3 regions of the Brucella sp. IR073 genome follow, and region 2 is predicted to be linked to each of the others. Evidence: riboswitches for the same ligand, from Rfam matches in the RefSeq annotation. Region 2 holds a riboswitch; each other region holds the start of a gene.

Region 1 (9,920 bases), on a different contig from region 2:
TCGACAGCCGCCGCCATGCCGCCTTCAAACTGATAATAATCGTCGGAATCGAGCAGGTCATGCTCTCGGTTGTCCTGGTTCTGAACCACCGCCTCGACCGATTTCAGCCGTTCCTCCAAGAGCCCGCGCTCGGCCCTGCCTTCCTCGCCCGCGCCATAAGCGTATCCGCCCCAGAGGAGCCAGCTTTCTGCCAGATCGCCTCGGTCCCGCCAGCCATTCTCATCCATCAGCGCCTGCAGCCCTGCGCCATAGGCCCCCGGCTTGGAGCCGAAGACGCGGTATCCCGCCTTGCGCCGCGCCGCCTTCTCCTCCTCGCCTTCGGCCTTCAGCCGCGTCTCCTCGCGCCGCATCCGCGCGGCTATGGGATTGTCGGCCTCGTCCTCATCGAGCGCGCCGACCGCCCGCACCGCCTGGTCGAAAAGCGCGATCTGGTCCGGAAAGGCATCGCGGAAGAAGCCGGAAATGCGCAAGGTGACATCCACACGCGGACGCCCCAGCACCGCCGGCGGCACGATCTCATAGCCGGTCACGCGCCGCGAGGCCATGTCCCAGACCGGCTTGACGCCGATCAGCGCCAGGGCCTGTGCGATATCGTCACCGCCCGTGCGCATATTCGAGGTGCCCCATGCGGTGAGCCCGAACGAGGTCGGCCATTCGCCGTGGTCCTGTGTGTAGCGGGTGACGAGCAACTCGGCCGATTTCCTGCCAAGCTCCCATGCGGCGGGCGTCGGCACGGCGCGGCTGTCGATGGAAAAGAAATTACGACCGGTCGGTAGTACATCCGGCCGTCCCCGCGTCGGCGCCCCGGACGGGCCGGGAGCGACGAACCGGCCATCGAGCGCGGTGAGCAGCGCTGATATCTCCGCCTCCCCGCAGGCTTCCACCACGGGCCGCAGACGCGAGGCGATGCCGTCGAGAACCGCCCTCGTGGCGGTCCACCCTTCCGGGCATGGGATATCGCCCGCCACCAATTTCGCCGCCAGCAGTTCGATCCGCTCGACGGTATCGCCGGTGATGCGCCATGGGTCGGTGGAGACGGATTGCAGGATTTCCGGTTTGGGGCCGGTCCATGGGGCGGCCATGTTGCAGTCGAGGGGATCGAACGCCGTAGCACCCCCCTCTGCCCTGCCGGGCATCTCCCCCTCGAGGGGGGAGATTGGCTGGCTCATAGCTCCGCCTTCATCCTGCAACGTCTGCGATTGGCGCGAAGGGCGATGAAGGCTGATCTCCCCCCTTGAGGGGGAGATGTCCGGCAGGACAGAGGGGGGTGCTGCCACGCACGACAGTCCCGCATCCTGCGCAATCGCCCGCTGCAAGCTCATATCCGCGTCGTTCAGCGTCCCGCGCGGCACCCGCGCCAGCGCCACGAGCAAATCCGTCAACAGCCTCCCCTCCGGCGATTGCCCGAACACATGCAATCCATCGCGGATCTGCATTTCCTTCAAATCGCAAAGATAGGCGTCGAGCTTTTGCAGCGCCAAATCCTCGCTATCGTGATCGTGAATGCCCGCGTCATGATCGAGGCCGATATCGCGCACCAGATCGAGGATCTGCCCCTTCAGCCGCCTGAGCCGCCGCGGATCGACGCCCGACGCCTCGTAATATTCGTCCACCAGCGCTTCGAGATCTTTCAGCGGCCCATAGCTCTCCGCCCGTGTCAGCGGCGGGGTCAGATGGTCGATGATGACAGCCACGGAGCGGCGCTTGGCCTGCGTTCCCTCGCCGGGATCGTTGACGATGAAGGGGTAAATATGCGGCACCGCGCCGAGCACCGCTTCTGGATAGCAAGTCTTCGACAGCGCCAGCGCCTTGCCCGGCAGCCATTCGAGATTTCCGTGCTTGCCCATATGGACGATGGCGTCCGCGCCGAACGCCTCGCGCAAGTAAGCGTAAAAGGCGAGATAGCCATGCGGCGGCACGAGGTCTGGCGAATGATAGCTGTCCTTCGGATCGATATTATAGCCGCGCGCGGGCTGGATGCCGACCAGCGTTTCGCCGAACCGCATGAGCGGCAGGGCAAAGCCGCTGATATCATCAAGAAAAAACGGGTCAAGCTCCGGCCCGCCCCATCGCGCGGTGATCTCACCTTGAATCTTTACCGGAAGCTTTTGAAGGAAGTGCTTATATTGATTCAGGGAAAGCGTTTCGCGGATTACCCTTCCGTCCGTCGCCGCATTGGTCGGCCCGGCCATGAGTTGCTTGATCAGCGCATCGCCGCTCTCGGGCAAATCAGCGACCGGGTACCCCGCCGCCTGCATCGCCTTCAACGCCTCCAGCGTTCCGGCGGGGGTGTCGAGCCCGACGCCATTGCCGAGCCGCCCGTCGCGGTTCGGATAATTCGCCATGACGATGGCGACGCGCCGTTCTTCCACCGGCTTGCGTCTCAACCGCGCCCAGCGAGCCGCCAGTTCCGCAACGAAAGCAACCCGATCCGCGCGCGGCTCATGCGTGACGATATTCGCCTCCACCGCCTCGTCATAGACCTGAGCCGATTTGAATGAGACCGCACGCGACAGCACCCGGCCATCCACCTCCGGCAGCGCCACATTCATGGCGAGATCACGCGCGGAAAGCCCCTGCGGCGAAGCCTCCCACGACTCGGCGGATGAGCCGGAGAAGATCGTCTGCAGCACAACAGCGCCGCGCTTTTCCAGCACCGTCGGCTCGCGGTGTGCTCCGGGAACCGAGACGGCAAAGCCGGTGGCGTTCAGCACCACGTCAGGGGGGAGTTCTTCGAAGATCGCATCGAGGGTTGCGACGGAAACGGGGTCCTTGAGGCTGGAGACGAAGACCGGGAGAGGGTTCAGTTCCTTGGCTGCGAGCGCCTCGACCAGCGCCTCCACGCCCTTGGTCTGGCCGCTCTGGACGAGGGCGCGGTAGAAGCAGATGGCGACTGTGGGATAGCCCGTATGGTTGATGTTCTGACGGCGGCCCTCACCCCCCTCTGCCCTGCCGGGCATCTCCCCCTCAAGGGGGGAGATTGGCTGGGAGGTCTCTTGGCTCCCATCCTTCAGCGCTTGCGATTGATGCGGACCTTGATGAAGGCTGATCTCCCCCCTTGAGGGGGAGATGTCCGGCAGGACAGAGGGGGGTATTGCAGCCCGCTGCCCTCTAACCTCCTCCACCGACACCACACCTCGCCTCGGCCACCACACCCCCGCCTTCAGCAGCGGCGCGGCCTCTGCTGGCTTCTCCCCGCGCCCCAGCATCGCCGCGCAAAATCCAAGAAACCCGCGCGCATTCTGCGCCCCGCCCTCGATCAGATAATGCCAGAGCGCATCGCGGTCTTCAGGTGCAATGGTCGAAAACCGATGCAGTCCCGCATCCGGCTTGTCATCCCCCGGCAGAACCGCCAGTTGAATGCCGTGATTGACCGCACAGGCATGCAGCGCCTCCAGCCCATAGGGCCAATAGCTCTCCCCGCCGATGACACGCACGACGATCAGCTTGGCGTACCGCGCGGTACGCTCGATGTATGTATCGACAGACATCGGATGCGCCAGCGCCATGATGCTGGCGAGCCGGAGGGTCGGCGCGCCCTCGCCTTGGCTGGCATGGGCCGCCGCAAGGCTGGCCAGTTCCGTATCCGCCGCCGAAAGGAACAGGATATCCCCCGGCGATTGGCCAAGATCCACCGCCTCACCGCCTTCGGCGATGGTTCCTTTCTGGGCTAGGAGAAGATGCATGTATGCTTCTCCTTCGCTGGCGTCGCTGGGAGATCGAAGAGCATATACTTTACCTAATTACGCGGCCGCCTTCACCGCCCGCTCAATCCCCTCCGCGTCGATATCATGCAGCCCGATCACCACCAGCCGCGAGGCGCGTTCCTCATCCGCGCCCCACGCCCGGTCAAAATAATGCTCGATCCGCGTCCCCACCGCCTGCACCACCAGGCGCATCGGCTTGCCGGGTACATCGACAAAACCTTTCAGCCGCAAAATGTCATGCGTCGCGATCACATCCTTCAGCTTCTCGACAAAAGCCTTCGGCTCCGCAACCGGCCCCAGCCCGACGACGAAACTGTCGAACTCGTCATGGTCATGCTCCTCGCCTGCCTCATGCTCCAACTCGTGATGGGACTTGCGGTTAGCGATATCGGCTTCCGTGCCGACGCCGAGGCCCAAAAGCACATCCGCGCCAAGCTTGCCGAAGCTCGCGGGCACCATGTTCGGCACCCGGGCGGCGCGGGCGGCGACGTCCTCGCGCACTTTTTCCAGTTCCACCAGATCGATGAGATCGGCCTTGTTGAGCACGATCAGATCGGCGGCGCGGATCTGGTCTTCGTAAAGCTCTTCCAGCGGGCTTTCATGATCGAGCGCGTCGTCCTCGGCGCGCTGCGCGTCCACTTTGTCATGGTCATCGGCGAAACGGCCCTCCGAGACGGCGGCGGCGTCGATGACGGTGATGACGCCGTCGACCGTCACCTGCGTCTTGATCTCCGGCCAGTTGAAGGCGGCGACGAGCGGCTGCGGCAGGGCGAGGCCGGAGGTCTCGATGACGATGTGATCGGGCCGGTCCGCCCGGTCGAGGAGCTTGGTCATGGTCGGAATGAAATCATCCGCCACGGTGCAGCAGATGCAGCCATTGTTGAGCTCGATCACATCCTCCTCGCGGCATGTCTCGATGCCGCAGCCTTTGAGAATGCCGCCATCGACGCCGAGATCGCCGAATTCATTGATGATAAGCGCGATGCGCTTGCCATTGGCATTCTCGAGCAGATTGCGGATCATCGTCGTCTTGCCCGAGCCGAGAAAGCCGGTGATGACGGTAGCCGGTATCTTTTGTCCCTGCATGGGATCATCCCTTCATCTTGAGCGGCAATCCCGCCGCTATGAAATAAACTTCGTCCGCTTGAGCAGCGACGGCTTGATTGAGCCGCCCGGCATGGTCGCGAAACGCCCGCGCCATTGCGTTATCAGGCACGATGCCAAGCCCCACCTCGTTGGAAACGAACAGCACCGTACCCTTGAGTTCGGTCATAGCCGCCGCGAGCCGCGCGGTTTCCGCCGCAATGTCCCGTTCGGCCATCATGAGATTGGTGAGCCACAGCGTCAGGCAATCCACCAGCACCACCCGCCCCTTGCCCGCATGGGCTTGAAGCGCGCCAATGAGGTCAAGCGGCTCTTCCGCCGTAGTCCAAATAGAGCCGCGACGCTCTCTATGCGCCGCGATCCGCTCTCGCATCTCGTCATCATAGGCCTGCCCCGTCGCGATATAGACCGCGTCGAGGCCGGATGCTTCAACAAGCCGCTCGGCAAATGCGGATTTGCCTGAGCGCGCGCCGCCGAGGATGAGAATGGTGGTTCCGGGCATTGATTAAAGCCCTTCACTTTCGGCGGGAATCGGCGGCTCCAAGACACCCCCCTCTGCCCTGCCGGGCATCTCCCCCTCAAGGGGGGAGATTACGCCTTCATCGACGTTCGGCACCAATCGCCAACGTTGCAGAAAGGTGGCGGAGCGTCGCGTCAGCCGATCTCCCCCCTTGAGGGGGAGATGTCCGGCAGGACAGAGGGGGGTGAACGACGCCTCCATCAAATCCTACCCCTCCAGCTCCCCACCGGCATAGCGCTGCAGCAGCCAGCCGAGCGCCAGTCCCAGCACCGCCCACATGAACAGATTGGTCGCAAGCGATGCCACTGCATATTCCGAGGCGAGCACGGCGGGAACCGGCGAGGAGATATCATCGGGCCGTGGCGGACCATAGAGATGCGGCAAAGCGATCAGCGCGAGGCCGGTCACCTTCGCCCAGGCTTCGTGCATCAGCGCGACGAGAGCGAGGCCGATGGCGGAGAACAGCACGGTGCCCCCCCACCAGAGCTGCCGCTCACTCAGATCGGCGGCGGGCATGGCCGGCAGTTCCGGCGCGAGGCCGAGCGACGGCGCTAAGGCGAAGACGAAGAAGCCCGCAAGGCCCCAATAGATGCCGTTCTTCGCCGTGATCCGCCGTCCCAGCAGCAGGGCCACGCCGCCGAGCGCCAGCGCGAAACCCGCGCCTGCCACGAGATTGGCGAGAATGGTATTGCCGAGACGGCCGAACGGTAGTTCAGCGCCAGCCTCCTCATGCTCATGCGCTTCGCCGGCAGCATGGGTGTGCGGCGCCGCCTCCGGTTCGTGGCTGTGCCCGCCAGCGGCGTCTTCATAGGTTTCCGCCTGCAGGATAAGCGGAACGGTGCGCAGATACATCGCAGGCGTGACGAGAAGCCCGGCAAAAAGGCCGGCGATGAGCGTGGCTAAGAGATAACGGATGTACATTTGGTCTGTCTCCCCCTGTGAACGGAGCGGAACCTTGCATCGCGATGCGGTTGGAGACACCCCCCTCTGCCCTGCCGGGCATCTCCCCCTCAAGGGGGGAGATTGGCTGGCATGCCCCTCGGCCTCTGATTATGAACGTTTGCGATTGGCGTAAACGTCGATGAAGGCGTAATCTCCCCCCTTGAGGGGGAGATGTCCGGCAGGACAGAGGGGGGTGTTCGGAACCGGCGTGTCCGTTCCTGTTCAAATTCTTACGTCAATGGCAAGGAAACCCATACGAATGGCGCGTGTCATGCGCCGAATCGTGCAGCGTGTCGGACTGGGCGAGCCCGACGCCATAGATCAGGAAAGCGCCGAGAAAGAGCGAGACCCCAGCGGTCGCGAGCCGCGTCGCCAGCGGCAGGGAAAGCGATTGGGAAACTTCAGTACGTGCAGCCATGACAACCTCCGTGCAGGCAGCGGGGGAAAACTCCCCTGAGGTAGCGGGCACTATTGCCCTCATGCGCCCGGCAGGTCTCCTGGCTCGCGGGTCAGAAGATCGGCGCCGCCTTCCCGGTTTCCCAGTGGCTCGCCGGGGCTATCCCGGCGCGTGGCATCGATCCTATCCGCTCTACAGTCGCGGGGTCGGCTGCGATATGGACGCCCGGCATGGGTCCGTCCGTCGCATTCCCTTTTGATCCCTAGGGCTTCCGCCCTCAGGAACCGAACGCAATGGCTGCACACTATGTTTTATGGCTGGTGCCGTCAATGACGCAGCACGCTTGCGCCCGCCTTTATGCAGGCCGCTTTGCTGGCATCGCGCCGGCTTTCCGTGCCCCCTTCCGCAGCGCGCTCGAATGGAATGCGAAAGCCGAAGGGCTGAAAATGCACCCCGCCGCGCTCAAGCCAATAGCCGTCGAGATCGGTGCGCATTCGGCAGCGCCGCTTCTCCGCGCGCTGGTTGATGGCGTGGCGGGCATTGGATACCGCCATGAGATAGGAAACGGCGCTGCGCGTCATCATGCCTCTGAGCCCGAGCAGTACTGCATCCTTGGGCCGGAGGCCGCCCAGATCGCGCGTGGCCGAGATCACCGCCCGCTTCGCCTCCTCACCGCGAGGGCCCTGCATGCCGCCAATGACGATGCTGTAGGAGCCGCCGCCTGCCGGGGTGAAGATGAAGCTGGCCATGCAGAGCGCCATGTCATCGGACCGCTTCAGGCAGAGCGAGAATGCGCCTTCATGACGGCAGCCGCAATTCTCGGCGAGTGAAAGCTCCAGCCGGTAGGTATGGTCGCGCCCGGCCACGTTTCCCGCATGGACGGTGCCGCCCTGCCAAAGCGTTTTCAACACTTTCGGCCGCAGGATTTCGCCGGCGATTTCGAAATGCTGCATCAGCAGGTCGAGCTTTTCGCGCCGCGGCATCCGATAGACCAGAAAGGTCGAGAGCGATTTGCGCAGGATATCGTCATGCGGCGGCATCCGCGTCTTGTGTTCGGTGAAAACAGCGAGAAACCGGAACCAGCGCAGCGTCAGCGCGGGAGAGATCAACGAACGCAGCCAGAAGGCCGCTGCTTTTCTCACCCGCAGCCGCAGGCCGAGGCCCGCCGCCTGACGCAGGATCGGATTGATGAGCGGCGCATGCTGCCAATGGCCGGCGCGCCCTTGCCTATGCATCGACATGTGTCACCATTCAGAAAGGAAAATTGGAGCGCCTCTCAGTCGGCCCATAGGCCGAATATTGCGCGGCGAATCGGGAGCCCGGCCCGGCGGATAACGCCATCGATCCTGCCGGCGCCAGCTGCGATGCGGCTCCACAGCCAGGCCATCGCCCAAAGCGTGCCGAACCATGCAATCAGCACGTCCGACAGGAAATGGGCTCCGAACAACACCCGGTTGAGCGCAACAACAAGTAAAAAGGGTGTGAACGCTATCCCAACGCTGCGGCGCAGAGCGACGGGCACGAACACCAGCACCGACAAAGCCGCCGCCGCCAGCGCCGCCTCGCCCGATGGAAACGAGCAATTGCGGCTGCAGAAGCCGGCAAATTGCCAAACCGGGGAAAACGCGGCCGTGCCCCCGAATTCGACGATGCCAGTGGGCCGGGGCCGCCCGATCAAACTCTTCGCCGCCTGCACCAGCAATCCCGGCCCCACCGCGAAACTGGAGATGACAAAGAGCGCCTTGTGCGGGGCGAGAAACGCCACCCGGCGCGGCAAGAGCGCATAGGCCAGGACAGCCAAGCTCATCAGCGGCAGCAGCCACCAGATCACCGCGCGGTTGAAATCCCGCAAAGCCTGCAAAAGCGGACTATCGGCCAGCGGAAACAGCGCGCCATCCGCGATGAGGCGCGTAGCCGCCAGATCGAGGCCGGGAAAGAGAATGAACACGAAGCTGACGACAAGAATGGTCAACCCCAGCCATGCCGTGGCGGGCGCGGTCTCATTCCAATGCTGCCTGTCATATAGTCTGAACGTCGTTTCCCGCATATCGAACACCTCAAAAGATTGGCTCGGCTGCGGTCTGGGCTCGTTTTGTCAAGAAACGGCCAAGGGCTGGTCGGTAGATCGTCAATGGGGAACGGTGAAGGGTCGGCGATTGGTTCCATTCACTATTCACCACTCACGATAAGCGCTATCAAACGGGACGCAGCGAACGGAGCTACATCGCGTGGACAACAGTCTCGTTCTGATCGTCGAGGATGAGCCGGAGATCGCCCGGATATTGGACGCATATCTGGTGCGGGAGGGCTATCGCACAGTGCGGGCCGCCGATGGCGAAACGGCGTTGCAGCACCATGCGCTGCTCGCGCCCGATCTGGTGCTGCTCGATGTCCGCATCCCCAGGCTCGATGGCTTCGGGGTGCTCGCCAGGTTGCGCCAGACCGGCAACACGCCTGTCATCATGGTGACGGCGCTGGCCGAAGACATCGATCGCCTAAGCGGCCTTAGGCTGGGCGCGGATGATTATGTGGTGAAGCCCTTCAACCCGCAGGAGGTCGTCGCGCGGGTCAAGGCCGTGCTGCGCCGCGCCCGGGGTGGCGCTGAGGAGAGCGTTCGCCGCTTCGGCGATATCGAGGTGGATTTTCACGCTCACGCGGCGTTCGTCCGGCAGGGCGACACGCGCCGGTCCATCCCGCTGACGCTGAGTGAATTCCGCATTCTCGCCTATATGATCCGCCGCCCCACCCACGCCTTCGACCGGGCCGACATTCTCGACGCCTGCCTGCCGGAGAGCGACGCGCTGGCCCGCACGGTCGATACCCACATCTCCAACCTGCGCCGCAAGCTGGAAGAGCTGGGGCAGAAGGGGCTGTTCCCTGCCGTGCGCGGCATCGGCTACCGCTTCTCGGAGCCCAAATGAAAACGCGCGCTCTGCCCCTGGCGAAAACCACGGCCCTCGTCATCGCGGCCATGCTGCTCTTGAGCGTCAGCCTCACCTATCTGGGCGTGAACTGGTACGCCAACCATCTGGAAGATGCGATCGTCGACAGCCTGCCGCCGCCGCAAATGGCGGAGACCTACCGCGCTGTAAACAATGGCGAGGTACCCGATGCCGCGGCGCTCCAGGAATTGCTCCGCTATCTCTCATCCGTCGATGGAGCCGTCGATTTCGACAAGCCCACCGATTTTGAGCTCCAGATGTCGGTGCTGGTGTGCAGCCTTCTGTCGGCCACCCTGTGCAGCCTGATC
Region 2 (9,920 bases):
GAGTTAGCCTCGCCGGGCATATAGTTGAGGATCGGTCCCAGCCAGCGCTCGACCTCCTCCACGCTCATGCCTTTGCGGGCGGCATAGTCCTCCACCTGGTCGCGCTCGACTTTGGCGACGCCAAAATAATAGCTTTCGGGGTGGGAGAAATAGAGGCCCGAGACGGATGAGCCGGGCCACATGGAATATCCCTCGGTAAGCTCGACTCCCGCCGCTTTTTCCGCATCGAGCAGGCGGAAGAGCGTCGCCTTCTCGGTATGGTCGGGCTGCGCGGGATAGCCCGGCGCGGGGCGGATGCCCTGGTAACCTTCCGCAATCAGTTCGTCACCCGTCAGGTTTTCATCCGGCGCATAGCCCCAGAATTCTTTGCGCACGCGCTCGTGCATGCGTTCGGCAAAGGCTTCGGCGAAGCGGTCGGCCAGCGCCTTGACGAGGATCGAGGAATAATCGTCATTGGCGCGCTCGAAGCGCTCGGCAATGGCCACTTCCTCGATGCCCGCCGTCACCACGAAGCCGCCGAGATAGTCCGGCTTGCTCCCGAGCGGCGCAACGAAATCAGAGAGCGCGATGTTCGGCTTGTCGCCACGTCGCGAGAGTTGCTGGCGAAGCGTGAAGAAGGTGGCGAGTTCTTTTTCACGGTCCTCGCCGGTGAAAAGCCTGACATCGTCGCCGACGCTGTTGGCCGGCCAGAAGCCGATGACGGCGCGCGGCCGGAACCACTTCTCCTCGATGATCTTCTTCAGCATTGCCTGCGCATCGGCATAAAGCTGGCGCGCGGCTTCGCCCTGTTTTTCGTCTTCGAGAATGGCGGGGAAGCGGCCCTTCAGTTCCCATGTCTGGAAGAAGGGCGTCCAGTCGATATAGCGGGAGAGTTCCTCCAGATCCCAGTCTTCGAATGTGCGGGTGCCGAGGAAGCTTGGTTTGGGTGGTGTATAGACATCCCAGTCGATCAGCAACGCATTGGCGCGGGCGCGGGCGAGCGGCAGGCGCTGCTTCTCCGCCTCGTTGCGGGCATGAGCAGCGGCGACCTTGGCATATTCGGCGCGCACGCCCTCGATATAGGCTTGTCTTCCCTTCGACAGGAGACTTGAGACGACGCCGACGGCGCGGCTCGCATCGACCACATAGACCGCCTGGCCGCGTTCGTAGCGCGGGTGGATTTTCACCGCGGTATGCACCCGGCTGGTGGTGGCGCCGCCGATCAAGAGGGGAATGTCGAAGCCTTCGCGCTCCATCTCGGAGGCGACATGGGCCATCTCGTCGAGCGACGGTGTAATGAGGCCGGAGAGACCGATGATATCGACCTTCTCCGCGCGCGCCGTTTCCAGAATCTTCTGCGCCGGGACCATGACGCCGAGATCGATGATCTCATAATTGTTGCAGGCGAGCACGACGCCGACAATGTTCTTGCCGATATCGTGCACATCGCCCTTGACGGTCGCCATCAGCACCTTGCCGGCGCTCTGGCGCTCGCCGCTGCCGCCATTGAGGCGCTTTTCCTCTTCCATGTAAGGCAAGAGCACCGCCACCGCCTGCTTCATCACGCGGGCGGATTTGACCACCTGCGGTAGGAACATTTTGCCGGAGCCGAAGAGATCGCCCACCACATTCATCCCCGCCATCAAAGGACCTTCGATGACATGCAGCGGCCGCTCGGCGGCAAGCCGTGCCTCCTCGGTATCCGCCTCGATATATTCGGTGATGCCGTTGACGAGCGCATGCTCCAACCGCTTCTCGACCGGCCATTCGCGCCAGGAAAGATCGCGCTCCTTCGCCTCCTTGCCCGCCGCCCCCTTAAAGCGCTCGGCAAGCTCCAGCAGGCGCTCGGTCGCGTCGGGACGGCGGTTGAGCACCACGTCCTCGCAGGCCTCGCGCAATTCCGGCTCGATCGATTCGTAGACCGCCAGCTGACCGGCATTGACGATGCCCATATCCATCCCCGCCTGAATGGCGTGGTAGAGAAACACGGCATGCATCGCCTCGCGCACCGGCTCATTGCCGCGGAAGGAGAAGGAGAGGTTCGACACGCCGCCCGAGACATGGACGTGCGGCAAGGTGCGGATGATTTCCCGCGTGGCTTCGATGAAATCGACGCCGTAATTGTTGTGCTCCTCGATGCCGGTGGCGACGGCAAAGATGTTCGGGTCGAAGATGATATCCTCGGACGGGAAGCCCACCTTTTCCGTCAGCAACTTATAGGCGCGGGTGCAGATTTCCACCTTGCGCGCTTCCGTATCCGCCTGCCCCTGCTCATCGAAGGCCATGATGACGACGGCGGCGCCATAGGCCCGGCAGAGCTTCGCATGATGCAGGAAGGCTTCCTCGCCCTCCTTCATCGAGATGGAATTGACCACCGGCTTGCCCTGTACGCATTTCAGCCCTGCCTCGATCACCTCCCATTTGGAGGAATCGATCATGACGGGCACGCGGGCGATGTCCGGCTCGGCAGCGATGAGATTGAGGAACTCGGTCATCGCCTTTTGCGAATCGATCAGCCCCTCATCCATATTGACGTCGATGATCTGCGCGCCGTTCTCCACCTGGTCGCGGGCGACATCGAGGGCGCTGGCATAATCGCCCGCCGTGATCAGTTTGCGGAACTTCGCCGAACCGGTGACATTGGTACGCTCGCCGACATTGACGAAGGGGATGTCCTTGGTGAGCGTGAAAGGCTCCAGCCCGGAAAGCCGCATCAGAGGCTCGGCTTCCGGAATTTCCCGTGGCCTATGACGGGAGACGGCTTCGGCGATGGCGCGGATATGGTCCGGCGTCGAGCCGCAGCAGCCACCCACGACATTGACCAGCCCCTCGCGGGCGAAGGTCTCGATCTGCGCCGCCATCGCCTCCGGACTTTCGTCATACTGGCCGAATTCATTGGGGAGGCCGGCATTCGGATAAGCACAGACAAAGGTATCGGCGACGCCGGATATCTCCGCCAGATGGGCGCGCATGGCATTGGCCCCCAGCGCGCAATTGAGCCCGATGGTGAAAGGCCGGGCATGGCGCAGCGAATACCAGAAGGCCGTTGGCGTCTGGCCGGAAAGCGTGCGGCCGGAGAGATCGGTGATCGTACCCGAGATCATGACCGGCAGGCGGACGCTCTTTTCAGCAAAGACTTCTTCCGTCGCGAAAACCGCCGCCTTGGCGTTGAGCGTGTCGAAGATCGTCTCGATCAGGATGATATCGGCCCCGCCGTCGATGAGACCTCGGATTTGCTCGGCATAGGCGATCTTGAGGTCATCGAATGTGACGGCGCGATAGCCCGGATTGTTGACATCGGGCGAGATGGAAGCGGTGCGGTTGGTCGGCCCCAGCGCCCCGGCGACGAAGCGGCGGCGTCCATCCGTCTTCTCGGCGCGCAGCGCCGCACGGCGGGCAAGCCGCGCGCCATCCCGGTTCAATTCATAGACCATGGCCTCCATGCCGTAATCGGCCTGCGCGATGGAGGTGGAGGAAAAGGTGTTGGTTTCGATGATATCCGCGCCCGCCATGGCATAGGCGTAATGGATTTCCTCAATCGCCTTGGGTTGGGTGAGCGTTAAAAGATCGTTGTTGCCCTGAAGCTGGCAATCGCAGGCGGCAAAGCGCTCGCCGCGAAAATGCTCCTCGTGGAAGCCTAGCCCCTGGATCTGCGTTCCCATCGCGCCATCGAGGATTAGAATCCGTTCCCGCGCGGCCCTGGTGAGCGCAGCCAGAACCTCGGAACCGTCCCGCCTCGGGGCTTCTGCCCCGAAGAGATCGTCAATGGAACTCATGAAACAAATACCTGCTCTGCCAGCCAAAGGGGATGGGCGAGCAGATTTAATGACATAAAGATATGTTTATGTCAATGAAGTGCACCTTCCAGCGAGGCGACCAGCGTGACGAACATCTCACGCAAGCGAAGCGGGCCGGTCAACGGGCCTTGATAGCGATCAAGCCTGCGGATTTCCTCGGCGGCGGCGGCAGCCATGTCGGCTTCCTTGGGCAACCACAAAAGCCAGGCGATAAAGATTTCCTCAGGCGAGCATTGCGAGGCGGCGCGGCGTCTGGCGATGGTCTCGGCGGCAGGTTCGGCAATCGGCATCAAAATCCCCGGTGATGGTGACGGGGATATTCGAGCGCGCACGAACGGAAACAGGTGGCCTTGCGCCATCCATTGCCAAGCGATGCACCGGGACACCCCGCCCGTTGACCTATTCACGGGATGCTCTCACATCCCTCGCATCGAGGCAGGTCTCCTGGCTCGCGGGTCATTGCGACTGTCGGCCTTCCCGGTCTCAAGACCAGTGGCATTCAATGACAGCAGCTCGCCGCATACAGTTGCGGGGGCAGCGCCGGCCTTGTATTCTTGGGGAATACGCACCGGCTTCCCTCTTAGCCCTCAAGCGGATTTTACCCGACTCAAAGGACCTCGATGATTCATAAGGACCGCCTGATGGTCCCGTGTCAACACGCGGAGGGGTTATAAGACGATTTCTTACATGACATAGGCGGCGATGGAAGCGGCGACGAGCGCGACCGCAGCGGCGATCATCAGGCCGTAGATGCGCGGGCGGTCGAACAGCACCGCGAAAGCCGAGCCCCACGCAACGATGGCTGCGCCCAAGGCGAAGAGGAAGCCGGGCTTGTCCCCAACGGTAATGTTGACCGCCATTAAACCGCCGATGATGAGCGCGCCGAATACAATCAGCAGCCCAGTGGCGTATCTTTCATAATCGTCCATTTGCGTTCCTCGGATGCCCGCATTTGCTTTACGCATAACATTATTACCGCTCACGTCCAACAGCATCAAATGGGGATTTCTGATAGGATCTATCGGATGGAATCGCTGGGACTGACCATTTTCGACACCGCGATCGGCCCTTGCGGCATCGCATGGGGCGAGCGAGGAATCGTCGCGCTGCAACTGCCGGAAGCGAATGCAGCGGCAACGCTGGCACGGCTGCAGAAGCGGCTTCCGGCGGCGCGGGAGAGCGAAGCGCCCGCCTTGGTGCTGGACGTGATCGGCCGCATCAAGGCGCTCCTCGAAGGCGAGAAAGCAGATTTGTCGAACGCGCCGCTCGACATGGAAAACCTGCCGCCGCTGCACCGGCAGGTCTATGAAATCGCGCTGCGCATACTGCCCGGCGAAACCGTGAGCTATGGAGCGATTGCAAGGCAAATCGGCGATATCAGCCTGTCACAGGCGGTGGGGCAGGCGCTCGGCAAGAACCCCTATCCCATCATCGTCCCCTGCCATCGCGTGCTCGGCGCGAATGGCAAGACGGGCGGGTTTTCAGCCAATGGCGGGGTCGAGACGAAACTGCGCATCCTCGCCATTGAGGGCGCGCGGACCAGCAGCGAGCCGGATCTTTTCGGCAATCTGCCGCTGGCGGTGAAGCCCCGGCGCGGGTGATTTACCTTACCTTCGACACCACATCCGCCGAAAAACGCAGCTCGCGCATCGGGCGGACATGTCTGGTGGTTTCGGCGTAGGTGGGGTGAGCCTTATAGGCTGCAAGCGCCGCTTCGTCGGCGAATTCCGCATAGACGACGAGATCGATCTTGTCACAGAGCGGATCGACCTTAGTGTTCTCCAGAACCTCGAACAGATCGGAATGGGGAATCGTCCCCAGCCGCTCCAGCCCGGCGCGGATCTCCTGGATATCCTGCCCTTCCTTGGCGCTGAAAAAAACGATGTGCCGGATCATGACGGAGTTCCTTTCGAGGGGGAGTCGGGAATAGGGGAGATAGGGGAATATGTTTTGGGGAGCAAGCGGCAGCCTCCTCCCCTATTCCTTGTTCCCCTAAGCCGCCTCCCGCCCCTTTTCCGTACCCGGCGCCAGTGTCACTTCGAGGCCGTTCAATTCCGGCGTCATGATAAGCTGGCAGGAAAGACGGGAATTGTCCTCGACATGGAACGTCTGGTCGAGCTGGTCCTGCTCCTCGTCCAGCGGCGCATAGAGCTTGTGCGCCCACGCCTCATCCACATAGACATGGCAGGTGCCGCAGGCGCAAGCGCCGCCGCACTCGGCCTTGATGTCGAGCCCCCAGTCGCGGATGATCTCCATCACGCGGAAGCCTTCGAGCGCCTCCAGCGTGTGGCGCTCGCCGTTCTGGTCGGTGACGTGGATGAGAAGCGTATCGGAACTCACTATGCTGCTTTCAACTTTTTCTGCAGAGAGGTGGACGAGGTCGTGTACTGGAAGACGATCCGCTCGCCGGGCGCGACAATACGCTTTGCCGCCTGCGCCATCAAGGCTGCCTCGTGGAAGCCCGAAAGGATGAGCTTCAGCTTGCCGGGATAGGTGTTGATGTCGCCGATGGCGAAGATGCCTGGCTCTGATGTCTCGAATTTCTCCGTATCGACGGCGATCAGGTTCTGGTCGAGGTTCAGTCCCCAATCGGCTATGGGGCCGAGCTTCATCGTCAGACCGAAGAAGGGCAGCAGCCGGTCGGCCTCCAGCACTTCCCCGCCTTCCGCGCCCTTGATCACCACTTGCGACAACTCGCCATCCGCTCCGTTGAGGCTGGCAAGCTGCCCCATGCGGAACTTCACACGGCCTTCCTTCTCCAGCGCCCACATCTTGTTGACGCTGTCGGGCGCGGCGCGGAATTCGGGGCGGCGGTGGACGAGCGTCACGGACTTCGCCACCGGCTCGAGGTTCAGCGTCCAATCGAGCGCCGAATCGCCGCCGCCGACGATCACCACATCGCGGTCGCGGAAGGCTTCGATCCTGCGCACGGCGTAGAAGACGGATCGGCCCTCATAATGCTCGATGTCGGGCACCGGCGGCCGCTTCGGCTGAAAGGAACCGCCGCCGGCGGCGATGACGACCACTTTGGTGAGGAAGACTTCGCCCGCATCGGTCTCGACGCGGAAGCGGCCATCTTCGAGGCGCGTCAGAGCGGTTACCATGGTGGAGAAATGGAATTGCGGACTGAAAGGCGCGATCTGCTTCAGGAGATTGTCGGTCAGCTGCTGGCCGGTGACCTCCGGGAGGCCGGGAATGTCATAGATCGGCTTTTCCGGATAAAGCTCGGCGCACTGCCCGCCCGGGCGGTCGAGAATGTCGATGACATGAGCACGCAGGTCGAGCAGCCCCAGCTCGAACACCGCAAACAGGCCCACCGGCCCCGCGCCAACGATAACAACATCGGTTTCAATCGTATCGGACATCAATGCTTCCTGTCTGCATAGGTCATAAGAATATTTCTTGAGAGGTTGGCCATTCCATCAAATGGCAGCCCCCTACCCCACCGGCGTCCGCCGCCAGCTATATCCTCCGGTTTTTGCCGAGCCGCGGCCCGGCTGGTAATAGCCCGGCGTGTCGCGCAAATCATGGGCGGCGAGGCGTTTCAGCGCTATCGGGTTCGCCACCTGCAGCGTATCGAAACCGGCGCGGAGCATCAGCACCACTTGGTCGATCAGCACATCGCCCACGGCGCGCAGCTCTCCCTGAAAGCCATGACGTTCCCTCAGGATTTGCGCCTTGGAGTAGGAGCGGCCATCGTTGAAAGCCGGGAATTGCAGCGCGATCAGCGGGATCGTGTCGAGCTTGTGGATAAGCGGATCGATGCTCTCGCCCGGTGCGACCGTCACGCCGATCCGGCGGTTGCTGGTGCGCCTGATATCGTCATCGAGCCCGAGCCACGCGGCCAATGGCAGGATGACGGCGGGGGCATCACCCGCTTCCTCCAGGCTGGCGGCCTCGATATAGGGATCGTCTCGAAAACCGTCACGGGCCCAGAGGCGCTTTTCGGCTGCATCACTCATAAATTCGATTCCGTCAGTGAAATGTTGGTCAACGTATCGGTGAGACCGGTCAAGTGAATGCCGCATTCGGTCTTGTCCGATCCGGCCCAGCGTCCGGCGCGCTGGTCTTCTCCATCAGCGACGGGCCGCGTGCAGGGCATGCAGCCGATGGAGGGGTAGCCCTTTTCCACCAGCGGATGGGCGGGGAGGCCGTGCGCTTCCATATAGGCCTTGATATCCGCCTGTTGCCAGCGAGCGAGCGGATTGATGCGGACGCGCGGGCCCACCGCCTCGAACACGGGCAGGCTGGCGCGCGTCGAGGCTTGAAACTGCTTGCGGCCCGTCATCCATGCCCGCCAGGGCGCGACGGCACGCGCCATTGGCTCCACCTTGCGGATATGGCAGCAGCGGTCCTTGTCGGTCATCGACAGCGCGCCGAACGGGTCTTCCACCTTGAGTGTCTCGGGCAAAGGAAGGATGTCGCGCACATCGGTGAGGCCCAATTCCTCCACCAGACGGCGGCGATGGGCGAGCGTCGCGGGGAAATGCTTGCCTGTGTCGAGGAAGATAACCGGCGTTGTGTGATCGACCTCGGAGATCAGATGCAGGAGCACCGCCGATTCCGCCCCGAAGGAGGAAACCACCGCGATCTCCTCGTTGAACAGGTGATCGACGGCAAGCTCGATAATGAGCCGCGCGTCGAGATTGCCATAACGGGCCTCCAGCGCGCGCGCCTCGTCGGCGGCGGACTCAACGGTGTCAGGCAGCACGGCTGATTTCGCCATAGAGCGCCTCCTTGAACGGTGCCAGCCCTACCCGCCTGTAAGCGGCGAGGAAGGTTTCGTCCTTGCTTTGGCGCAAAGCGAGATAGGTATCGACGATCTTCTCGATGGCATCCACCACCTCTTCCGAGGAGAAGCCGCGCCCGGTGATTTCGCCCACTGTGGTGATCTCGTCCGCCGAGCCGCCGAGCGTGATTTGGTAAAGCTCCTCGCCCTTCTTCTCGACGCCGAGAATGCCGATATGGCCGACATGGTGATGGCCGCAGGCATTGATGCAGCCGGAAATCTTGATCTTCAGATCGCCGATTTCCGCCTGCCGCTCCGCCGCGCCGAAGCGCTCGGAAATGCGCTGCGCCACGGGGATGGAACGGGCATTGGCGAGCGCGCAATAATCGAGGCCGGGGCAAGCGATGATGTCGGTGATGAGCCCGGCATTGGCGGTGGCAAGGCCATCGGTAAGGAGCAGGTCGTAGACCGTGCGAAGATCGGCGAGCGCCACATGCGGCAGCACCAGATTCTGCTCATGGCTGACACGGATTTCGTCCTGACTGAACTGTTCCGCGATGTCCGCGACCAGATCCATCTGCGAGGCGCTGGCATCGCCCGGAATGCCGCCGATGGGTTTCAGCGAGATAGTGACGACACCATAGTCCGGGTGCTTGTGCGGCGTGACGTTTTGATCGACCCAGGCGGCGAAGCCTGCATCAGTCTTCTTGGCTGCGGCGAGCGCGGCCCAGCCTTCCGGGCGCTCGGGCAGCGCGGGCGGGCGGAAATAGGTTTCGATGGCGTCGATATCGGCCTGCGGCAGCTTCAGTTCGCTCTCCTTCAGCGCCTGCCATTCGGCCTCGATCTGGCGGGTCAGCTCCTCCGCGCCTGTCTCGTGGACGAGGATCTTGATGCGCGCCTTGAACTTGTTGTCGCGGCGGCCGTGAAGATTATAAACGCGGACGATGGCCGTGGTGTAGGAAAGCAGGTCCTCGACAGGCAGGAAGTCACGTATCTTCTTCGCCACCATCGGCGTGCGGCCCTGACCGCCGCCGACATAGACGGCGAAGCCCAACTCGCCCAACTCGTTCTTCTTCAAGTGCAGGCCGATGTCGTGAACCTGGATAGCCGCGCGGTCATGCTCGGCACCTGTCACCGCGATCTTGAACTTGCGCGGAAGATAGGAGAATTCTGGATGCAGCGATGACCATTGCCGCAGGATTTCGGCATAGGGGCGCGGATCGGCCACCTCATCCGCAGCGACACCGGCGAAATGATCGGCGGTGACGTTGCGGATGCAATTGCCCGAGGTCTGCATGGCGTGCATCTCGACTTCCGCAAGCTCATCGAGAATTTGCGGGATATCTGCCAGCGCAGGCCAATTGTACTGGATGTTCTGCCGCGTGGTGAAATGGCCGTAGCCGCGGTCATAGGTG
Region 3 (9,920 bases), on a different contig from region 2:
CGCAACAGCTTCGTCAAGGGCCTTCCCGGCCATGGTGCGGAACTGGCCGACGATCTGGAGCGCCTCGTCGCCCTCCACGGCGCGGAGACCATCGCCGCGGTCATCGTCGAGCCCGTCGCGGGTTCCACGGGCGTCCTGCTCCCTCCGCAAAACTATCTGGAGCGCTTGCGCGCCATTGCCGACAAGCACGGTATCCTCCTGATCTTCGATGAAGTCATCACCGGCTTTGGGCGTCTCGGTGCGCCCTTCGCGGTCGATTATTTCGGCGTCGTGCCCGACCTCGTTACCACGGCCAAGGGATTGACCAATGGCGCGATCCCCATGGGCGCGGTCTTTGCCAGCCGCAAGGTCCACGATGCGCTGATGCAGGGACCGGAAAGCCAGATCGAGCTTTTCCATGGCTATACCTATTCCGGCCACCCCGTCGCTTGCGCGGCCGGCCTGGCGACGCTCGAAATCTATGAGGAAGAGGGCCTCCTCACTCGCGGCGCGGAAATGGCCGGCCACTGGCAGGACGCGATCCATTCCTTGAAAGGCCTGCCGCACATCATCGACATCCGCACCATCGGCCTCGTCGCCGGCATCGAGCTTGCCTCCCGCGACGGCGCACCGGGTAGCCGCGCCTATGACGTTTTCACCGATTGCTTTAATAAAGGCTTGCTCATTCGCGTTACCGGCGACATCATTGCCCTCTCACCGCCCTTGATTGTCGAGCGCGATGAGATCGACATGATGGTTTCGATGCTTGGAGAGAGTATTAAGCAGGCAGCATAGTAAAACGCAAAATATTCCTCTTTCCACCGGCATTATACTCGCTTAAACTTCAAATGACTTAGGCGAGCGGGGAAGGTTGCTGATGAATATTTTTCGGTCGTTGGGGCTGGCCAAGGCCCCGCAGAGGCCGGCCCGGCAGAGGCTGACGCTGGATATTTCGAACATCGCCGTTTACGCCATCGGCGATGTGCATGGCTGCTATGACCAGCTCCTGGCGCTGGAGCGCATCATCGCGGCCGATGCGAGCCGCCTGCCCGATCCGAAGCTCATTATCATGCTCGGCGATTACATCGATCGCGGCCCTGCCCCAGCGGAAGTGATCGAGCATCTGATCGGCCCGCCGCCGGATGGCTTTTACCGCATCTGCCTCATGGGCAATCATGAGATGGCGATGCTGGATTATCTCGACGGGCAATTGCCGCTGAAGGACTGGCTGAAGCTCGGCGCGGCCGCCACGCTTTTCTCCTATGGCATCGACGTCGACCAGTTGAAGAAGACCCATCGCACGGCGAAGAAGCTGAACGAGGCCATCCAGTCCGCCATACCGGAAAGCCATGTGGAGTTCCTGCGCTCCCTGCCGATCATGATTGATTCCGGCTTCTTCGTCTTCGCCCATGCCGGCATCCGCCCAGGCACTCCGCCGGGAGAGCAGACGGAGGAGGATCTCGTCACCATCCGCGAGGATTTCTTCGCCAATGCCCACCTCCTCGACCGCTGGGTCGTCCACGGCCATACGCCGGTGGAAGCGGCGGGGCCGGTGGGACGCCGCATAAATGTCGATACCGGCGCCTTCTTCTCCGACAAGCTCAGCGCCGTGCGGCTGTGGAACCGGAAGGGACGCATTCTCTCTACGTAATATGGCTGCTTGCGCGCAGGTGGGAATGGAGCTTAATTGAGCGGAAGACGCATCATCATAGCGTCATTCCCCATGGAGCCGTTCCTTGCCTGCTTTCCCCATTGCCGATGAACTGACCCTGCGCGACTGTCAGACAGCCGATATTCCCGAAATCACAGCCATCTATGCCCATGCGGTGCGCACTGGCACGGCAAGTTTCGAGCTTGAGCCGCCATCCGAAGCGGAGATGGCGAGACGCCGCGAAACGCTCGTCGCAGGCGGCTTTCCATACGTCGTCGCGATTATCGGCGGCAAAATCGCGGGCTATGCCTATGCGGGACCACACCGGGCGCGTCCGGCCTATGACGACACGGTGGAGAACTCGGTCTATGTGCACGAGGATTTTTATGGCCGCGGCATCGGCAAGGCGCTGATGATCGAGGTGATCGAACAGGCGGAAGAGCGCGGTTTCCGCCAGATGGTCGCCGTCATCGGCGATTCCGCCAACACCGCCTCCATTCGCCTGCACGAAAGCTTGGGCTTTGAGATCATCGGCACGCTGAAATCGGTCGGCTGGAAGCATGGCCGTTGGCTCGACACGGTGCTAGCGCAGCGCGCGCTCGGGCCGGGAGATGTGGCGCCGCCGTCGCGGAAGGCGGGAGTTTAACCGACTCTCTTCCCCTTCTCATCCACCACCCTCTCCCCATCCTCCTTCGTAAACGCCCCCTGCTGCGGAAGCGGCAGAATGTCGAGCACCAACTCCGACGGCCTGCACAGCTGGACACCAAGCGGGGTAACCACAAACGGGCGGTTGATCAGGATCGGATGCTCCAGCATCGCGTCGAGCAATTGCTCATCATCAAGGGCGGGATCGTCCAGCCCGAGCTCGGCATAGGGCGTGCCCTTCTGCCGGATCGCCTCGTGCACGCTCAGGCCGGCCCTGGCGATCATAGCCTTGAGTTCCTCCCGGCTGGGCGGCGTCTTCAGATATTCGATCACATCAGGCTCGATCCCGGCATTGCGGATCATGGCAAGCACGTTGCGCGACGTGCCGCAGGCGGGATTGTGGTAGATTATCACGTCCATATTACGCTCCATGCGCCCCGAGATAATGAATATGCAGCCGTCCATGATGCGGCGAGCGATCGATGAAGGCTTTCACGCCGAAAACCTCCGCGACAAGGTCCTGCGTCAGCACCGCCTCCGGCGCGCCAGCCGCCACGACCCGGCCATGCTGGAGAACGGCGATCCGGTCGCAGAACATGGCGGCGAGGTTCAAATCGTGCAGCGCCACCACGCTCGTCACCGGCAGTTTTGAGACCAGCGACAGGATCTCCAATTGGTGCTGGATGTCCAGATGATTCGTCGGCTCGTCGAGAATGAGTTCCGTCGGCGTCTGCGCCAGCGCCCTCGCAATATGGACGCGCTGGCGCTCGCCGCCCGAGAGCGTGTGCCAGGATTGCGCGCGCTTGTGTGCCATGCCGACGCTGGCGAGCGCATGCGTGACCGCTTCCTCATCCCGGGCCGTCCATGGCGTGAGCGGCCCGCGATGCGGCGTGCGCCCAAGCCGCACCACATCCTCGACACTGACAGGCGCATCCGTCGCCGCCTGCTGCTCCACCAGCGCGATCCGGCGCGAAAGCGCCGCGCGGGACAGGTCGCCCACCCCGTCCCCGCCCAGCGTGATCACGCCGCTGTCCACGCGCCTGAGGCCGCAGATCAGCCGCAACAGGCTCGATTTGCCCGAGCCGTTCGGCCCGAGCAGGCCCAGCATCTGTCCCGGCTCGATATGAAGCGTGACATCGTCAACGATGGTCTTGCCCGACGCCGCCCAGCATGCGGCCTTGACGGATATGCTCATACCGCCCTCCTCGCCCGATAAAGAATGAATGCAAATGCCGGCGCGCCGAACAGCGCTGTCACCACGCCGATGGGCAGGACCTGCTGCGGAATGATGATCCGCGAAACGATATCCGCCAGCACCATGAAGATCGCCCCCGCCATGGCCGAGGCCGGAATGAGCCGCAAATGCCCCGGTCCGACGATGAACCGCGCGGCATGGGGAATGACCAGCCCGACAAAGCCGATGGAGCCGACAATGCTGACCATCGCCGCCGTCATCAGCGAAGTGAGACCGATGAGCACGACCCGCACCCGCGCAACCGGCACGCCCAGCGTCGACGCCGCATCGGTGCCGAACGTGAAGGCGTCGAGCGCGCGGGCATAAAAGAGGCAGACGGCAAAGCCGCCAAGCGCCACCGGCGCAGCGAGATACACATCCGGCCAGCGGACGCCGCCAAGGCTGCCGAGCAGCCAGAACATCACGCCCCGCGCCTGCTCCGCATTGGCTGACGTGGTGACGATATAGGAGGTCAGCGCATTGAAGAGCTGCGACCCCGCCACCCCGGCGAGGATGATCCGCTCACGGCTCCCGCCGGAGCCTGCCGCCAGAACCGAAACCAGCAGAAAGGCAATGATCGCCCCGATGAACGCCCCGCTCGAAAGCGTCAGCACCCCGTAACCGAGCCCCAGGATCATCACCGCCACCGCTCCTGTCGATGCGCCCGCCGAAATGCCGAGCACATAAGGCTCCGCCAGCGGATTGCGCAGCAGCGCCTGCAGGATGACGCCCGAAAGCGCCAGCGCCGCCCCGCACGAAGCCGCCACCAGCGCCCGGCTCATCCGATAATCCCAGATGATACCCGCCTGAATACCGCTCACCGCGAAATCCGCCCCGATGAGCCGGTTGGCGACGGCCTTGAAGGTGGTCGTGAGCGGGATCGCCATTTCGCCGACGGAGACAGCCATGGCGATGGAGAGGAGCAGTGCCAGAATGGAGACGAGGGCGAAGAGAATGAGGGTGGTTTCGGTTTTAAGAGAAGCGCGAGGCACACCCCCCTCTACCCTGACGGGCATCTCCCCCTCAAGGGGGGAGATTACGCCTTCATGGATACGCGGTGCCAATCGCAGCCGCTGCAAAATGGGGGCGGAGCGTCGTGTCAGCCAATCTCCCCCCATGAGGGGGAGATGTCCGGCAGGACAGAGGGGGGTACTGTCCCGCTGCCGTTTCCATTTAAAATGTATCACTTCACCAACCCGAACGTCTTGATCCCCGCTGCCAGCGCCTCGATGCCATCTATGGTGCGGATGGTCGGGTTCATCGCCTGCGCATCCATCATCACGAAATGCTTGCTTTTAACCGCCTCGAGCTGGCTCACGACCGGATCGGTTTCAAGGAAATCGACCTTCACCTTGGGGTCATCAGCCGCATAGCGGCGGCGGGTCATTTCGCCGATAACGATCACCGCCGGGTTCTTCGCGGCGATGGTCTCCCAGCTCACCAGCGGCCATTCCTCATCGGTGTCGATGATGTTTGTCGCGCCAAGCGCCCGCAGCATATAGGCGGGCGCACCGTTCTTGCCCGCCACAAAAGCATCGCCCTTCACATCCTTGCTGGAGAACCAGAAGACGACGGGCACGCCCACTGCCTTCTCGCCCGCGACCGAGGCAATGGCATCCGCCTCGCGCTTCTTCAGTTCCGCCACCAAGGTCTCGCCACGCTCCTGCACATCGAAGATTTCCGCTAATTCCCTGATCTCCTGATAGACGAGGTCCATCGTGAACGGCTGCTTGCGCACCCCGTCCCCGCCGCCGGAATTGTCCTTGGCCACGCAATCGGCGGGCGAGATATAGGTGGGAATGCCGAGGTCCGCGAATTGCCGGCGCGTGCCGACCGCTCCCTGCGGGCCGACATCCCACTCGAACTGCGCGGCGACAAGGTCCGGCTCCTGCGCCACGACGGATTCGAAGCTCGGGCTGTTGTCGGCCAGCCGCTTGATCTTGGCGTTCTCGGCTTCAAAAGGCTTCAGCACCGGCCCGACCCAGACCGCTGTGCCGACGATCTTGTCGGCCAGCCCGAGCGAAAGCAGGATTTCCGTCGAGTTCTGCCCGATGGCCACCGCCCGCTGCGGCGGCTTGTCGAAAGTGACCGAAGTACCGCAATTCTGCAGCGTCAGCGGGTATTGCGTCTGCCCGGCGGCTTCCGCTGTGCAAAGGCCCGCAACGATGCCGAATATAGCCGTAACGGCAAAAGCGGCTTGATTGGAAATAAGGTTTCGCATGGTTTTCCTGAAATGAAATCTTGATGAAGCAGACGCTCAGTTTGTCAGCCCGAATTGCCGGAGCCCGTCCGCCAGCGCCTCAATTCCGTCAATCGTGCGGATCGTGGTGTCCATCGACTGTGCGTTCATCACGACGAAGCGCCGGGCCTTGACCGCTTCCAGCTGGCTGGTGACGGGATCGGTTTTCAGAAATTTGATCTTCTCCGCCGGATCATCGGCGGCGCGGCGGCGGCGCCCCATTTCTGCGACCACAATCACGGCGGGGTTCTTGCCGGCGATCGTCTCCCAACCGACGAGCGGCCAGTCTTCGTCGCTGTCGATTACATTCCGCGCACCAAATGCTCGCAATATATAGGCGGGCGCGCCCATTCTGCCCGCCACGAAAGCATCGTCCTTCAATTGCTTGCTGGAATACCAGAATACGACCGGCAGTCCCTCGACTTTGCTCGCCGCAACCGAAGCCAGCGCACCCGCCTCGCGCTTTTTCAATTCGCCGACGAGCCTCTCGCCGCGCTCCTGCACGTCGAATATCTCGGCAAGTTCCTGAATCTCCTGATAGACCAGTTCCATCGTGAACGGCGCCTTGCGGACCCCATCGCCGCTATTGCTGACTGAATAGTCCTTCACGCAATCGGCGGGCGAGATGTAGGTGGGGATGCCAAGGTCTGCGTATTGCCCGCGCGCTCCGGCATCGGATTGCGGCGCGATATCGGATTCGAACTGGACCGCGACGAGATCCGGCTCCTGGGCCACGACCGTCTCGAAGCTGGGGCTGCCATCGGCAAGCCGCTTGATCTTCGCATTCTCGCTTTCGAACTGCTTGAGAACCGGACCGAACCACCAGGATGTGCCCGCGATTCTGTCGGCAAGCCCGAGCGAAAGCAGGATCTCCGTCGAGTTCTGGCCGATGGTGACCGCCCGCTGCGGCGCCTTGCCGAAGGTGATGCTGACGCCGCAATTCTGCAGGGTCAGCGGGTATTTCGTCCGCCCGGCGGCAAGGCCGGATGAGGCGTCGGCCATCAGCCAAAGGGCGGCTGTTATGACGAAGGCCCCTCCCCGGACGCACCGGTGAGTGATGTCTGGCATGATTGTTTTCCTCTCCGGGCAACCCCGCCCGCGAAAATGGACATTTGATTTGACGGCAGGTCTCCTGGCTCGCGGATATCTGCCTCACATCTGCCTTCCCGCCATCCGTCACCGGACCGGCAGTGGCATGGCGCCTCCTAGAGGAGACGCCACAAGGACGTTCGGCAATCCGCCTACAGTTGCGGGGGCAGCCACGGTCTTGGTCCCGATTGGGTCGTCCGCACCGTGTTCCCTATTAATCCCCTGAGAGTCATCCTTCGGGGAACCGTCACCCGCGATTCTTAAAGGGGCCGTGAGGCCCTCGTCAAGACGAGCGAAGCCGAACGGGCTTTTCGTAATGTAATAACGTTACAAACGTCAAGCGCTAAAATGCCGCGGCACCGGGCTCACCATGCCGCAAGTTGCAAAAGCTTTGACACAAGATCATGCGGATAAAACAGAGACTTAAGACGAAATATCTTGCCTTGACTCAATCGCGCCCTACACTGATATGCAAAAGAACTGGAATAAGCTTGGCGATGAGATTTGGACACTGTATCCACTGCAAATATCGCCGCTCAACGCTGGATAGCGGAAAACCTATTGACTCCTTAACTATAGTACTATTTATCTCTCGCAACTTTTAGGGGGACCCCATGAACAACGCAAACGATCGCGGCTTGAAGGATGTTTTGCTCTGGCTGAGCTACGCCTTCCTGTTCGTCGTGATCTGTCTCGTTGTGAACGAACTGCGTGGCGTGCTCGTTTAAATTTTCTGCAATAGAGAAACGCTCAAAGCGAAGCGAAGCATAAATAGAGAAGCTTTCTTGATAGCAGACACGCTGGGGAAAATCACAGCCCGCCGAACCTAAAACCCAATTATACTTTGGTCTATATCTCAGGCGGAGAATCCGCCATTTCGCAGCCTCGCTTTCCCTCAATAATCCTCCGGAACAATACGCGCCCTCGGCGGTTAACCGGGTGGGTGTATTGGAAAGGAGATTTGAGACATGTCGAACATGGACGAATGGGTAAACCAATGGCTGCGTGACGCGCACGCCATGGAAGAACAGGCGGAGCAGATGCTGAGCGCACAGGCGAGCCGCTTGGAGAATTACCCGCAGTTGCGCGCTCGCATCGAGCAGCATCTGGCCGAGACGAAATCCCAGCGCGACCGGATCGCCCGCTGCATCGAGCAGCGCGGCTCCTCCACCTCCACCATCAAGGACGCCGCCGGCAAGCTGACGGCAATGATGCAGGGCCTGGGTGGCGTCGTGGCCGGCGATGAAGTCGTAAAGGGCACGCTGGCGAGCTATACGTTCGAGCACATGGAAATCGCCTCCTATCGCATTCTGGTTGCTGCGGCCAAAGCTGCGGGCGACATGACCACCGCACGGGTCTGCGAAGAAATCTGCCGTGAGGAAGAGGCCATGGCCGAATGGCTCGCCGATCATACCGATGGCATCACGCAGGAATATCTGCGGCGCGATTCAGCTGAGCTCGAAACGGCCAAGCGCTGATTTGTCGCACAAAATTCGCTTGCGCAGCCGGGTGACAGATCACCCGGCGCCGCCTGCCCAGCGCTTCGCACATTAGCGCTGACGCAAGCGATTGAAATCATATGACAATTCTAACACACTGAATTATTTACGATATTTTAAAGGGTTTGACTCCGTTACCCGACCAGCCCACACTTCCCGCCCTAGGCACTCCCGTCATTTGGGCTTATTTCGTAGCCTGGTAAAGCTAAACGGAGAATCACATGCCTATTAGGGGTGAATATCCAGGTCCTGGGTCCGCATATAGCGGCGAAGACTGGCGCATCATGCAGACAGCCTACCATAGGGCCGCCGCAATCCTGGATCACGGCCCCGACGACAGCTGGAAGGCCGACCGGTTGGCCCGCGAGGTCATGCGGCTGTTCAATCTCGGCTATCGGGACGTAGAAGCCCTCGCTTTCGCCGCAGCCGATAGCGAGAGCAATCGGGTGGAGCAGGAAAGAAGGTTTCCTGTCGCTATATAATGGATGGCTGCCTGCATAGGACAGCCTTCCATGGCCGCCTCGATATCTCGTAAGAAGTTGAGGCGAGGCGAGGCGAGCGCAATTCCCCACCAGCAAGGCGGGGGATATCAATTGGCATTTCATATGTGCAGCCCGGTCCGTGATCTGCATCGTTGCGGCAACGTCACCGGAGAGGCATGGATTCCTGTGACAAGCACAGGAATGACGATTGCTTTGCAGTTGGCCGCTAATCTCCCAATCGCTCCGTTTGGCTCAAACGGTATTAATCAATCGAGTAAATCTCCACCCGTCATTCCTGTGCTTGTCACAGGAATCCATGCCTCGACATTTCCGCTATAACAACGGTGCCGAATGGTGGCCCGCAGCTCCATCAAACCACGAGCTGCCCTTCCTGAGCAGCACGAAAGTTCCAGTTCCGACGCCGAATCAATCCGAGATTCGCCGAGATTCTCTGGGACCACCGATACCCACCAATATCCGAACACCAAATTTCTCCCAATAGGCTCTCGTCCGCCACAACTTCTTGCGAAGAAATTCTTCGATTTTCCGTTAAAAATGAAAGACTTAACCGATATCATCAATTTTAGCTTAATTAGCATAAATTCCTCCCCATTTATTAGGGTTGCGACTTACCCTGTTTTTATCGCACAAATTGCACGCCGGATGTTCCATCGGCGCTGAGGCCCGACCCCCACCCGCAACCATCATCCAGGTCGGGCCTCTTCCCTTCCCTTCCCTTCGACAGACAGAAAAACTTTCAGGGCGCGAACCGCAGGATATCGATCCGATCCGGCGGCCGATATGCGCATACAAAACGGCGGGCCCCGATGGCAGCCCGCCGTCTTGTAAGAGCGCCGGTAAGCGCGGCTCTTAGTAGTCGGTCTCGTAGTCCGTGTCGTTGTAGAGGCGCTTGGCACCGCGATATTCGGTGCCGCCATTGAGACGGACCGTCTTGGAAGTGTGGATGCGGCGCTCCGGCAGTACCTCTGTGCGATGGACGTACTGGTTGCGGGTCACGACCCGCGGACGCTCATGAATGCGCGTCACGACGTTCTCGCGAACAACCGGCTGCACGCGGTCAACCCGGACGATCCGGTTGACG

Evidence for each region. A riboswitch is a leader RNA that binds a small molecule or an ion and turns the genes downstream of it on or off. The one in region 2 is predicted to bind cobalamin.
Region 1: another riboswitch for cobalamin. It lies ahead of ACOWVG_RS13940 (CbtB domain-containing protein); the one in region 2 lies ahead of ACOWVG_RS04035 (hypothetical protein).
Region 3: another riboswitch for cobalamin. It lies ahead of ACOWVG_RS12255 (ABC transporter substrate-binding protein); the one in region 2 lies ahead of ACOWVG_RS04035 (hypothetical protein).

The regions. Positions count from the first base shown of each region.
Region 1 is NZ_JBAKHD010000005.1:416,691-426,610, reverse strand. Features, by position in the region: gene cobN (cobaltochelatase subunit CobN) at 1-3,686, opposite strand, end outside; gene cobW (cobalamin biosynthesis protein CobW) at 3,744-4,793, opposite strand; gene cobU (bifunctional adenosylcobinamide kinase/adenosylcobinamide-phosphate guanylyltransferase) at 4,798-5,313, opposite strand; gene ACOWVG_RS13945 (CbtA family protein) at 5,539-6,252, opposite strand; gene ACOWVG_RS13940 (CbtB domain-containing protein) at 6,509-6,691, opposite strand; cobalamin riboswitch at 6,743-6,974, opposite strand; gene ACOWVG_RS13935 (DUF535 family protein) at 6,997-7,911, opposite strand; gene ACOWVG_RS13930 (phosphatase PAP2 family protein) at 7,947-8,717, opposite strand; gene ACOWVG_RS13925 (response regulator) at 8,899-9,591, shown strand; gene ACOWVG_RS13920 (ATP-binding protein) at 9,588-9,920, shown strand, end outside.
Region 2 is NZ_JBAKHD010000002.1:45,552-55,471, forward strand. Features, by position in the region: gene metH (methionine synthase) at 1-3,755, opposite strand, end outside; gene ACOWVG_RS04035 (hypothetical protein) at 3,827-4,066, opposite strand; cobalamin riboswitch at 4,193-4,411, opposite strand; gene ACOWVG_RS04040 (hypothetical protein) at 4,460-4,705, opposite strand; gene ACOWVG_RS04045 (methylated-DNA--[protein]-cysteine S-methyltransferase) at 4,802-5,377, shown strand; gene ACOWVG_RS04050 (Dabb family protein) at 5,379-5,672, opposite strand; gene ACOWVG_RS04055 (2Fe-2S iron-sulfur cluster-binding protein) at 5,769-6,116, opposite strand; gene ACOWVG_RS04060 (NAD(P)/FAD-dependent oxidoreductase) at 6,116-7,141, opposite strand; gene ACOWVG_RS04065 (DUF934 domain-containing protein) at 7,214-7,738, opposite strand; gene ACOWVG_RS04070 (phosphoadenylyl-sulfate reductase) at 7,735-8,502, opposite strand; gene ACOWVG_RS04075 (nitrite/sulfite reductase) at 8,477-9,920, opposite strand, start outside.
Region 3 is NZ_JBAKHD010000005.1:69,487-79,406, reverse strand. Features, by position in the region: gene ACOWVG_RS12290 (aspartate aminotransferase family protein) at 1-774, shown strand, start outside; gene ACOWVG_RS12285 (metallophosphoesterase) at 857-1,630, shown strand; gene ACOWVG_RS12280 (GNAT family N-acetyltransferase) at 1,716-2,276, shown strand; gene arsC (arsenate reductase (glutaredoxin)) at 2,273-2,695, opposite strand; gene ACOWVG_RS12270 (ABC transporter ATP-binding protein) at 2,697-3,470, opposite strand; gene ACOWVG_RS12265 (FecCD family ABC transporter permease) at 3,467-4,525, opposite strand; gene ACOWVG_RS12260 (ABC transporter substrate-binding protein) at 4,693-5,730, opposite strand; gene ACOWVG_RS12255 (ABC transporter substrate-binding protein) at 5,767-6,816, opposite strand; cobalamin riboswitch at 6,853-7,101, opposite strand; gene ACOWVG_RS12250 (ferritin-like domain-containing protein) at 7,806-8,315, shown strand; gene ACOWVG_RS12245 (hypothetical protein) at 8,621-8,818, shown strand; gene ACOWVG_RS12240 (hypothetical protein) at 9,689-9,920, opposite strand, start outside.